DNA from 3 places in the Streptomyces sp. NPDC002018 genome. Region 3 is predicted to be linked to each of the others. Evidence: riboswitches for the same ligand, from Rfam matches in the RefSeq annotation. Region 3 holds a riboswitch; each other region holds the start of a gene.
What was found. Region 3 has a riboswitch for S-adenosylmethionine ahead of ACFYYH_RS19255 (glutathione S-transferase C-terminal domain-containing protein). Riboswitches for the same ligand answer to the same signal wherever they lie in the genome.

Region 1 (3,239 bases), on a different contig from region 3:
GGGAATGATCGAAACGCCGGCGCCGGCCGGGGTCGCGGTCTCCAGACCCTGCTCGAAACGGACGTCGTCGTCGTTCACATAGACATTCACGAACCGGCGCAACTTGCCCTGGTCGTCCAGGACACGCGCGGCGATACCGGGGTGGCTGGCCTCCAGCGACTGGATGACCTCGGAGAGGGTCGCCCCCTCGGCCGCGACCTCGGCCTTGCCGCCGGTGTACGTACGGAGAATGGTGGGGATGCGGACATTGACGCTCATAGTGGTGTTCTGCCTTCCGTCTTCCGTGACGTCCGTGGGGATCAGTGGGCCAGGCCCGCGTCGCGGAACGCGTCCAGGCTCGGGCGGATGGTGGCGGTCGGGCCCGTCGTCGGCGCCACCGCGTCCAGAGTCTTCAGTCCGTCACCCGTGTTGAGGACCACGGTCGTCAGCGCCGGGTCGAGCACACCGGCCTCGATCAGCTTCCTGGTCACACCGACGGTCACCCCGCCCGCGGTCTCCGCGAAGATGCCCTCGGTGCGCGCCAGCAGCTTGATCGCGTCGACGATCTGCTCGTCGTCCACGTCCTCGACCGCTCCCCCGGTGCGGCGGGCGATGTCCAGGACGTAGGGGCCGTCGGCCGGGTTGCCGATCGCCAGGGACTTGGCGATGGTGTCCGGCTTCACCGGCCGTACGACATCGTGCCCGGCCTTGAAGGCGGCGGAGACCGGCGAGCAGCCCTCGGCCTGGGCACCGAAGATCTTGTACGGGCGGTCCTCCACGAGCCCCAGCCTGATCAGCTCCTGAAGTCCCTTGTCGATCTTCGTGAGCTGCGATCCGGAGGCGATCGGGATGACGATCTGGTCGGGCAGCCGCCAGCCGAGCTGCTCACAGATCTCGTACGCGAGGGTCTTGGAGCCCTCGCCGTAGTACGGGCGGAGGTTGACGTTGACGAAGCCCCAGCCCTCGCCCAGCGGGTCGCCGATCAGCTCCGAGCAGAAACGGTTCACGTCGTCGTAGGTGCCCTCGATGCCGACGAGTTCACCGCCGTACACCGCCGCCATGACGACCTTGCCCTGCTCCAGGTCGTGCGGGATGAACACGCAGGAGCGGAAGCCGGCACGGGCCGCCGCGGCGCCGACCGCGCCCGCCAGATTGCCGGTGGAGGAGCAGGAGAGCGTGGTGAAGCCGAAGGCGCGGGCGGCCTCGACGGCAATCGCGACGACACGGTCCTTGAAGGAGTGCGTCGGATTGCCGGAGTCGTCCTTGATGTACAGGGAGCCGGTGACACCCAGTTCACGGGCGAGATTGTCGGCCTTGACCAGCTTGGTGAAACCGGGGTTGATGTTCGGCTTCGAGGCCACATCGGCGGGGACGGGCAGCAGCGGCGCGTACCGCCAGATGTTGTCCGGGCCGTCCGCGATGCGCTTCTTCAGCTCTTCGGGGGTGCCGCTCGGCAGGTCGTAGGCGACTTCGAGCGGCCCGAAACAGCTCGCACAGGCGAAAATGGGGCCGAGGTCGAAACGCTCTCCGCATTCGCGGCACGAGAGGGCGGCGGCGGGTCCGAGGTCGACGGTGTCGCTGGCGTGGTCGACAGTCTGCACAGCCATGATGGCGAGGCCCTTTCTCCTCATCTTCCTTACGACGCGTTTCGCCGCAAGACGGAATTGGCACCTTCCCCACCGTGACCTCGCGGTCGGCGGGAGGGTTGCCGGGACTTCAACGGGCCGTTCCCTCAGTCCCTCTGGATGAGCGCTATGGCGCCGGACCCTGGGTCCGGTGCGTTTTTTCACCTACCGACCCCGGCATGCGGTGGTCAGTCGTGTTGTTCAAGACTGTAACCGAAGGAGCGGACGGTTGAGATAGTGGTCCGCACCGCGAGATGGATCACGTTCGCCCGGTTCGCGGGCCGCGTCCGAGGATCACGTCAGGGAGTACCGACCGTGCTGGAAGAGGTGGAACGCTGGCTGACCAGGCGTTCCTGGTCAGCGGCCGACCGTACGCTCGACCGGCTCCTGGTGGCGAAGGCCGCGCGCGGCACCACCGTGAGCGTGGTGCTTCCGGCGCTCGACGAGGAGGCGACCGTCGGCGCGATCGTCTCCGTGATACGGCGCGAGCTGATGGAGCGGGCACCGCTCGTCGACGAGCTGGTGGTGATCGACTCCGGCTCCACCGACCGTACGGCGGAGGTCGCCGCGGCGGCGGGCGCGCGGGTGGTGCACCGGGACGCGATCCTGCCGCGGCTGCCCGCGCTGCCCGGCAAGGGCGAGGTGCTCTGGCGGTCACTGCTGGTGACGAGCGGCGATGTGGTGTGCTTCGTGGACGCCGATCTGCGGCACTTCTCGGCGGATTTCGTGTCGGGGACCGTGGGGCCGCTGCTCACGGACGCGGACGTGCACTTCGTGAAGGCGATGTACGACCGCCCGCTGCGGGAGGGCGGCCCCGACGGCGCCCGCGCGGACGCCACGAGCACGAACGGCGTGGGTACGGGCGGGGCGGATACGGGCGGGGCGGACGGCGCGGGCACCGGCGGCGCGGGCACCGGCGGGGTGAGCGGTCAGGGCGGACGGGTGACCGAACTGGTGGCGCGCCCGCTGCTCAATCTGCACTGGCCGCGGCTGGCCGGCTTCGTCCAGCCGCTGGGCGGGGAGTACGCGGCCCGGCGCTCGCTGCTGGAGCGGCTGCCGTTCCCCGTCGGGTACGGCGTGGAGCTGGGCCTGCTCGTGGACGCGCTGCACACGGTGGGCCTGGACGCGCTGGGACAGGTCGACGTGGGGGTGCGGCACCATCGCCACCAGGACGACCGGGCGCTGGGCCGGATGGCCGCGGCGATCTACCGTACGGCTCAACTGCGCCTGTCCCGGGGACACTTGGTCCGGCCGGAGCTGACACAGTTCGACCGGGGCGAGAACGGCTTCGTACCGCGCACCTACTCGGTGGACACGGAGGAACGGCCGCCGGTGCGGGAGATCGCGGAGTACACGTCCGGACGCGCGGCGTAACCACGGATCACCCTACGGATTGCCTACATTGCGCCCTTATGAGGGCAAAACATCTGATTATCTGCCGATTCGTCGGGGTGCTGGTCGGAACGCTGGTGCTGCTGGCGCCGGGGCAGGCATCGGCCATGACGTCCGCACCCCTCCAGGGACCCCCGCGCGCGCCGCTCCAGCCGGTGCTCCATCCCTCCATCCCCTTCCACGAGCTGTTCCACCAGCCCCCGCACGAGCCCCTGCCCGGGTCGCTTCCCGGGCAGCTCGCGG
Region 2 (3,239 bases), on a different contig from region 3:
GCTCGTCCGGGGTCCCCGCGCCGAAGCTGACCCGGATCGCGTTCAGCGAGCGCTCGCCCGGCTCCGCCTCCGGGGCACCGCACTCCCCCGGGTCCTGCGGGTCGGTGCCCAGCAGGTTCCGTACCAGCGGGTGGGCGCAGAAGAGGCCGTCCCGTACGCCGATGCCGTACTCCGCGGAGAGCGCGGCGGCGAAGTGCGAGCTGTTCCACCCCTCGACCACGAACGAGAGCACACCCACGCGCGGGGCGTCGTCACCGAACAGGGAGAGCACCCTGACCTGGGGCACCTCCGCGAGACCCGCGCGCACCCGGGCGACGAGCCGCTGCTCACGGGCGACCAGGGTGTCGAAGCCCGCCTCGGTGAGCGCCCGGCACGCGGCGGCGATCGCGTACACCCCGATGACATTGGGGGATCCGGCCTCGTGCCGGGCGGCGGTGGTGTGCCACGCGACCTCGACCCCGCCGTCGCTCCGGCGGGTCACCGCGCGGCTGGCGCCACCGCCCGCGAGATAGGGCTCGGCGTCCTGGAGCCAGTCGGCGCGGCCCGCGAGCACCCCGGAGCCGAAGGGCGCGTACAGCTTGTGCCCGGAGAAGGCGACCCAGTCGACGTCCAGCGCGGCGATGTCCACGGGGTGGTGCGGCGCGAGCTGCGCGGCGTCGAGCACGATCCGCGCGCCGTGCGCGTGCGCGACGGCGGCCAGCTCCCGCACCGGCCACAGCTCACCGGTGACATTGGAGGCACCGGTCACACACACCAGCGCCGGGCCCTGGGGGTCACGCCCCGCGAGCGCGCGCTCCAGGGTGGCGACGGCCTCGGCGGGGGTACGGGGCGCGTTCAGATAGCTGACCCGGGCGTCCCGCCAGGGCAGCAGGGAGGCATGGTGCTCGGTCTCGAAGACGAACACCTGACAGCCGGCCGGCAGCACCGCGGCGAGCAGATTGAGCGAGTCGGTCGTCGAGCGGGTGAAGACGACCTGGTCGTCGGGGCGGCAGCCGAGGAAGTCCGCGACCGTGCGGCGGCTGTTCTCGAAGAGGTCCGTGGAGAGCTGCGAGAGATACCCGGCGCCCCGGTGGACGCTGCCGTAGTACGGCGCGTAGGCGGCGACGTCGTCCCACACCCGCTGGAGGGCGGGAGCGCTGGCGGCGTAGTCGAGCGCGGCGTAGGTGACCTCGCCGCCGGTGACGAGCGGAACGGTGACATCGCGCCCGAGGACCGGCAGCGGCTCGACGGAGGCGTTCTGCCCGCCGGACGCGCTGGGCGTGACGGGGGCGCCGTGCTCGACGGGGGCGCCGTGCTCGACGGGGGCGGGCGCGACGGAGACGGCGGGCGCGGGCGCGGTGGCGGGGGCGGTGGCGTTCGGGTATGCGGACATGGCGATATCTCCCGGCGGGACAAGTCGGAACGGCTTCAAGAACCCGCACGGCGGCACGCGTCGGAGCCGCGACGGTGGCGGGGAATGCCTCGATGCACGGAGATCACCGTGCGGAGGCGTTGAAGAAGGGGCCTGACGCCTGACGGCCCTAGCGCATTCGCTTGCTCACGAGACTGCTCCCTTGAGGACCAGGACCCCAAGGTGCAAGGGGTCCGCGCTTGCCGCGGACCTCGCTGCCCACGGCCTGGTCTTCACCCGGGGCACCCCGCCACGGACGGAGGGTTGCCGGACAGCGAGCCGGGGCCTTAATCGCTGTCACTCATGACCTTGCCCGAGAGTATGGCACAGCGTGCCGCGCGCCCCAACAGGTGTCCGCGATACGGGACGTGTGGGCGGTGCCGGGTGCCGGGTGCCGGGTGCCGGGTGCCGGGGCCTCCGGCCGTACGCCGGTGGGCCCCGTTCGGGTGCCGGGGCACCTCGGCCGCCCGGGGTGCGTTGGCGTTCCGGGCGCTGTCGGCCCGTCAGAGAGCGCTACAGCTCGCCGTTACCCAGCGTTCCAGGGTGCGCTTCGCCGCGCCCGAGTCGATCGATTCCGCCGCCCGCACGATGCCCGCCGCGAGTTGGAGGTCCAGCGGGTCGTCCGTCGGGTCCAGGGCCACCAGCGCCGCCGCCGAGTTGAGCAGGACCGCGTCGCGTACGGGGCCGGTCTCGCCGGACAGGAGGCGGCGGGCGACCTCCGCGTTGTACGACGCGTCCGCGCCGCGCAGCGCCTCGACCGGGACCAGGTCCAGGCCCACGTCCCGGGGGTCGAAGGCCTCCTCGGTGACCTTGCCGTCCCGTACCACCCACACCCGTGAGGTCGCGGTGGTGGTCAGTTCGTCCAGGCCGTCGTCGCCGCGGAAGACCAGGGACGAGTTTCCGCGCTCGGCGAGCACCCCCGCGACGATCGGCGCCATCCGCGCGTCCGCCACACCCACCGCCTGGGCCCGTACCCGCGCCGGGTTGGTGAGCGGGCCGAGGATGTTGAAGGTGGTCTGCGCGCCGAGTTCCTTGCGGGCCTTGGCCGCGTACCGCAGCGCGGGGTGGAACCTCACCGCGAAGCAGAAGGTGATCCCGGCCTCCTCGGCGACCTCGGCGACCCGCTGGGGGGTCAGCTCCAGATTGACACCGAGCTTCTCCAGCACGTCCGAGGCGCCGCTCGCCGACGAGGCCGCGCGGTTGCCGTGCTTGACGACCTTGGCGCCGGTTCCCGCCACGACGATCGCCGACATGGTGGAGATATTGACGGTCTTGGCGAGATCGCCGCCCGTGCCCACGATGTCGACCGTACGGCCGGGCACCTCAATGGTGTTGGCGTGCGCGTACATGGCGCGCACCAGGCCCGAGACCTCCTCGACCGTCTCGCCCTTCGCCCGCAGCGCGACCGCGAACCCGGCGATCTGCGCGTCGGTGGCCTCGCCGCTCATGATGCGGTCCATGGCCCACGCCGTGTCCTGCGCGCCCAGGTTCTCGCCGCGCAGCAGCGGGTTCAGCACGCCGGGCCAGGTGCGGTCCGCCATGGTGTCGCCTCCGACGGGGGTCACAGCGCTCATGCTCGCTCCTGGTGGGTTCCGGGACGGGTACGCGGACCGTACGAGGCCCACGCCGCAAGCCTATCGGCGTACGCCCGGCCGGCAGGACGGTTGCCCGGAGTGCGGACGGTACGCCGAGGGCCCCGGCCGGTTCCCCTCGCGGGGGGACCGGGCCGGGGCCCTCGGTGGTGGCGACCTGGTGAGGCCGGGTGGATCAGTGCTTGCTGTGGCCGCTCGTGATCTCCTCGTGCCCGTGGCCGTGCGCGGCGGCGATCTCGTTGTACTCCTCGGCCGTC
Region 3 (3,239 bases):
TACGGGACCGTCGCGTGCGCCAGCGCGGTGACGAGCGGCTGTCCCTGGGGCGGGCGCGGGGTGATCGAGGGGCCCTTCACCCGGAAGTGCGCGCCCTCGAAGTCGATGTAGTGCAGCTTGTCGCGGTCGATGAAGCGGCCGGTGGCGACATCGCGGATCTCCGCGTCGTCCTCCCAGCTGTCCCAGAGCCGGCGCAGCACCTCGACATAGTCGGCGGCCTCGTCGAACAGCTCCTTCACCCATGGCTGTCCCGCCGCCGAGGCCAGGTCCTCGGCGCGCAGGCCCGGCACCGTACGGCGGCCGAAGTGCGCGGCCTCGTCGGCGCGGCCGGACACCCTCACCTGGATCCCGGCCCGTCCGGTGCTCACATAGTCGAGGGTGGCGATCGCCTTCGAGAGGTGGAAGGGCTCGGTGTGGGTGACCACGGCGGTCGGGATCACCCCGATGTTCCGGGTCAGCGGCGCCACCCGGGCGGCGATCAGTACCGCGTCCAGCCGGCCCCGTACCTGGTCGGTGCGCTCGTCCGGCTCGACGTGCCGGGAGGTCTGGAGGCTCAGCGAGTCATCGATGGTGACGAAGTCCAGCAGCCCCCGCTCGGCCTCGGTGACCAGGCCGGTCCAGTACCGCGCGGTGAACAGTTCGTCGGGCCGGGCGCCGGGCTCCCGCCAGGCCGCGGGGTGCCAGCCGGCGCCGTCGAGGGCGACGGCCAGGTGGAGGGGTGCGTGTGATGCTCGGGGCATGGGCTTACTGCTTCCTGTGAGCATGCCGAGGGACGTCCGCGCCCGTGCTCGGCCGGGGCGGAGATCCGCGAGATGAAGGGTCGGCGACAGTGGCGAAAAGTAACGAGAGCAAGGAGGAAGGCGGGCCGGGCGCGGAAAGGCCTAGGCGGCCGGCTGGGGCGCGGCGACGGACTCGTACGCCGGACACAGGGCGGCGGCGACGCGCTGGAGATCGATGTGCCGTCGCGAGTACGTGGCGATGGTGACCATGGGCCGCTGAGGGGCTCCCCGCACTGCCGTCACCTCCATCCCGGTCGGCTCACACCGTGTCGGGCTCGCGCTTGCCGAACCGTCCGGCTCCGCCGGGTCGTCACCTGGAGCACCCCGCCGCGCGGGAGGGTTGTAGGTCAGCAAGCCAGGGCTTGACGCTGACACTCTTGACCTGCCGGAACCGTAACCCGGCCGCCGTCGCCGACACAATCCCTCTCCGATGAACACGGATCCTCACCGATGTGTTCCCGCTGTCCCTCCGTACGCGGAGTCTCCGCACGGGGAATCTCATGGAAGGCCGGATGGGCACCCAGCCGCTGGACGTACGACCAGAGGCGCTCGCCGGCGGCGACTCGCCGCAGGGCGTCGGCGTCCAGATGGACGAGGGCCACCCACAGATCCACATCCGCGGCCGTCAGTGTGTCGCCCAGCACATAAGGGCGGGAGGCCAGTTGTCGTTCCAGAAGGTCCAGCGCCGGGGCCTGGGCCTGGGCGAGGTTCTCCCCCAGGAGTTGACGGACCGCGTCGATGTCGGCGGCCAGGGCGGCGGGCCGCAGCCGGGGCAGAGCGGCGTTGTCCTGGTCGGTGAAGTGGAGGGCGAGGTCGTCGAGGATGTCGGGGGTGTGGTTGCTCACCACCCGTCCGCTCCACAGGTCGCACAGCGCGGGCACGGTCAGCGGACCGTCGTAGTGGTGCCGGGTGGTCTCGTAGGCCGTGCGCAGCGCCGCGGGCGGGTCGCAGGCGTCGGCCGGGGACGGAAGGACGGTGGTGCTGACCGAGTCCTCGAGTCCGAGCAGACCGAGGGTGATGGAGACACGCAGCGAGCGCGGACAGCCCAGCGAGAGATACAGATGGTAGCGGTGGGCCGCCGGGTAGTAACCGCCGCCCAGATCGGCGCCGATACGGTCGCGGAAGCGCGGGGCGGTGCCGGGGCGGGAATCGCGACGTGCCGCCGGGAAGGACGTCTGCGTAAAGGTCTCGGACATGGCTCTCTCCAGGGATGCGGTGGAGCCCCGGTGACTTCTTCGGCGCCGGTGGCCGTACGGGAGGAGGGTCCGGCGGCGCGCGGCAGCGCACAACGCCCGGACCCGGGACAGCGATCGTGGAGCTGGTTCGGCTCAGACGGCCGGAGAGCATCCGTTGCGGAGCCGCAGCAGATCGATATGGCGGCGCCTGGTCAGCAGGCGCGGACGCGGCAGCGGCGCCGGCCGGAAGGTCGGACAGACGCTCTTGCTCTTCCGCGATGTCCTGGGCATCTCCGCCGGTCCCGTCATCGGGGCCTCGCGAGAGAAGCGAGACCGCACTTGCCCCACCGCCGGGGTGGGACCTGGTCGTCACCCGGGGCACCCCGTCGCAGTGGAAGGGTTGCCTGTCAGCGGGCCGGGGCCGATGACCCACCTGAGCGGGGGATCCCGCGCGGGTGAGCGCTGACAATCGTGACCGTCGCCCCTCAGTCTGAGCGCGCTCCGGTGGGCCGTCAAGAAGGCGGTGGGGCGAGATCCGGGCAGGGACCGGCTGTTGAGACGGCGTTGACATTCCTCCGGTGACGGACCTACGTTCCGGCGCAGAACGGTCCTGAGCGTCAGCGGCGAGCCCTGGCTCGCGGACGGGCGGTCCTCGCCTCACGGCGGGAGGCCCCGGGTGACGACCGGACCGGAGGACATTCGGCAGGCACGAGGCCCCGTGGGGCGGATGGTGAAGGCGGCGGCGATGTACGCAGGTCCGGGGACGGCCGCAGGGCGGCGCCAGGGTCGCGGCGCGGCGTACCTGAACCGCTGCGTCGACCTGCTCCGCGTCAACAGCGCGCTGTGTACGGCCCCCGGCAGCACTCTCTGCCGGGGCTGACGGCTTCCCGACGCACGCGCTCCGCGGCATTCCCCTCGCCCCTGCCGCCCCCTGTGGCCCGTCTGCGTCCCGTCCCACGCGTCCCACCCGATGCCGGCGTACTCCCGGACACCTGGGTGCCTTCGCCCCCTTGCGCCGTGATCCCGTGGTCGCGTCCCACTTCTGATCGACCGTCATATCCCTTGCACAGAAAAGGATCCCGCATCCGTGGTAGGAAACATCGTGGTCGTCGGAGGCGGGGTCATGGGTTCTTCCGCGGCCTGGCACCTGGCGTCACGGGGCGAACAGGTGACCCTCTTCGAGCAGTTCGAGCCCGGTCACGACCGGGGCAGCTCGCACGGCAGCTCGCGGATCTTCCGGCTGGCCTACCCCGATCCGTTCTATGTCTCCCTGGCGGTGCGGTCC

Region 1: linked by a shared signal. The riboswitch ahead of thrC (threonine synthase) and the one ahead of ACFYYH_RS19255 (glutathione S-transferase C-terminal domain-containing protein) in region 3 are both predicted to bind S-adenosylmethionine.
Region 2: linked by a shared signal. The riboswitch ahead of ACFYYH_RS16585 (aminotransferase class V-fold PLP-dependent enzyme) and the one ahead of ACFYYH_RS19255 (glutathione S-transferase C-terminal domain-containing protein) in region 3 are both predicted to bind S-adenosylmethionine.

Annotation. Positions count from the first base shown of each region.
Region 1 covers NZ_JBIASO010000018.1:150,140-153,378, reverse strand. Annotated here, with positions in the region: gene ACFYYH_RS26500 (ubiquitin-like small modifier protein 1) at 1-258, opposite strand, end outside; gene thrC (threonine synthase) at 300-1,586, opposite strand; SAM riboswitch class I at 1,604-1,731, opposite strand; gene ACFYYH_RS26490 (glucosyl-3-phosphoglycerate synthase) at 1,920-2,978, shown strand; gene ACFYYH_RS26485 (hypothetical protein) at 3,017-3,239, shown strand, end outside.
Region 2 covers NZ_JBIASO010000009.1:13,970-17,208, reverse strand. Annotated here, with positions in the region: gene ACFYYH_RS16585 (aminotransferase class V-fold PLP-dependent enzyme) at 1-1,372, opposite strand, end outside; SAM riboswitch class IV at 1,582-1,699, opposite strand; gene trpD (anthranilate phosphoribosyltransferase) at 1,894-2,964, opposite strand; gene ACFYYH_RS16575 (cytochrome bc complex cytochrome b subunit) at 3,158-3,239, opposite strand, start outside.
Region 3 covers NZ_JBIASO010000010.1:261,409-264,647, reverse strand. Annotated here, with positions in the region: gene ACFYYH_RS19265 (LLM class flavin-dependent oxidoreductase) at 1-740, opposite strand, end outside; gene ACFYYH_RS19260 (putative leader peptide) at 882-1,013, opposite strand; SAM riboswitch class IV at 1,052-1,162, opposite strand; gene ACFYYH_RS19255 (glutathione S-transferase C-terminal domain-containing protein) at 1,127-1,975, opposite strand; SAM riboswitch class IV at 2,285-2,431, opposite strand; SAM riboswitch class IV at 2,561-2,669, shown strand; gene ACFYYH_RS19250 (FAD-dependent oxidoreductase) at 3,042-3,239, shown strand, end outside.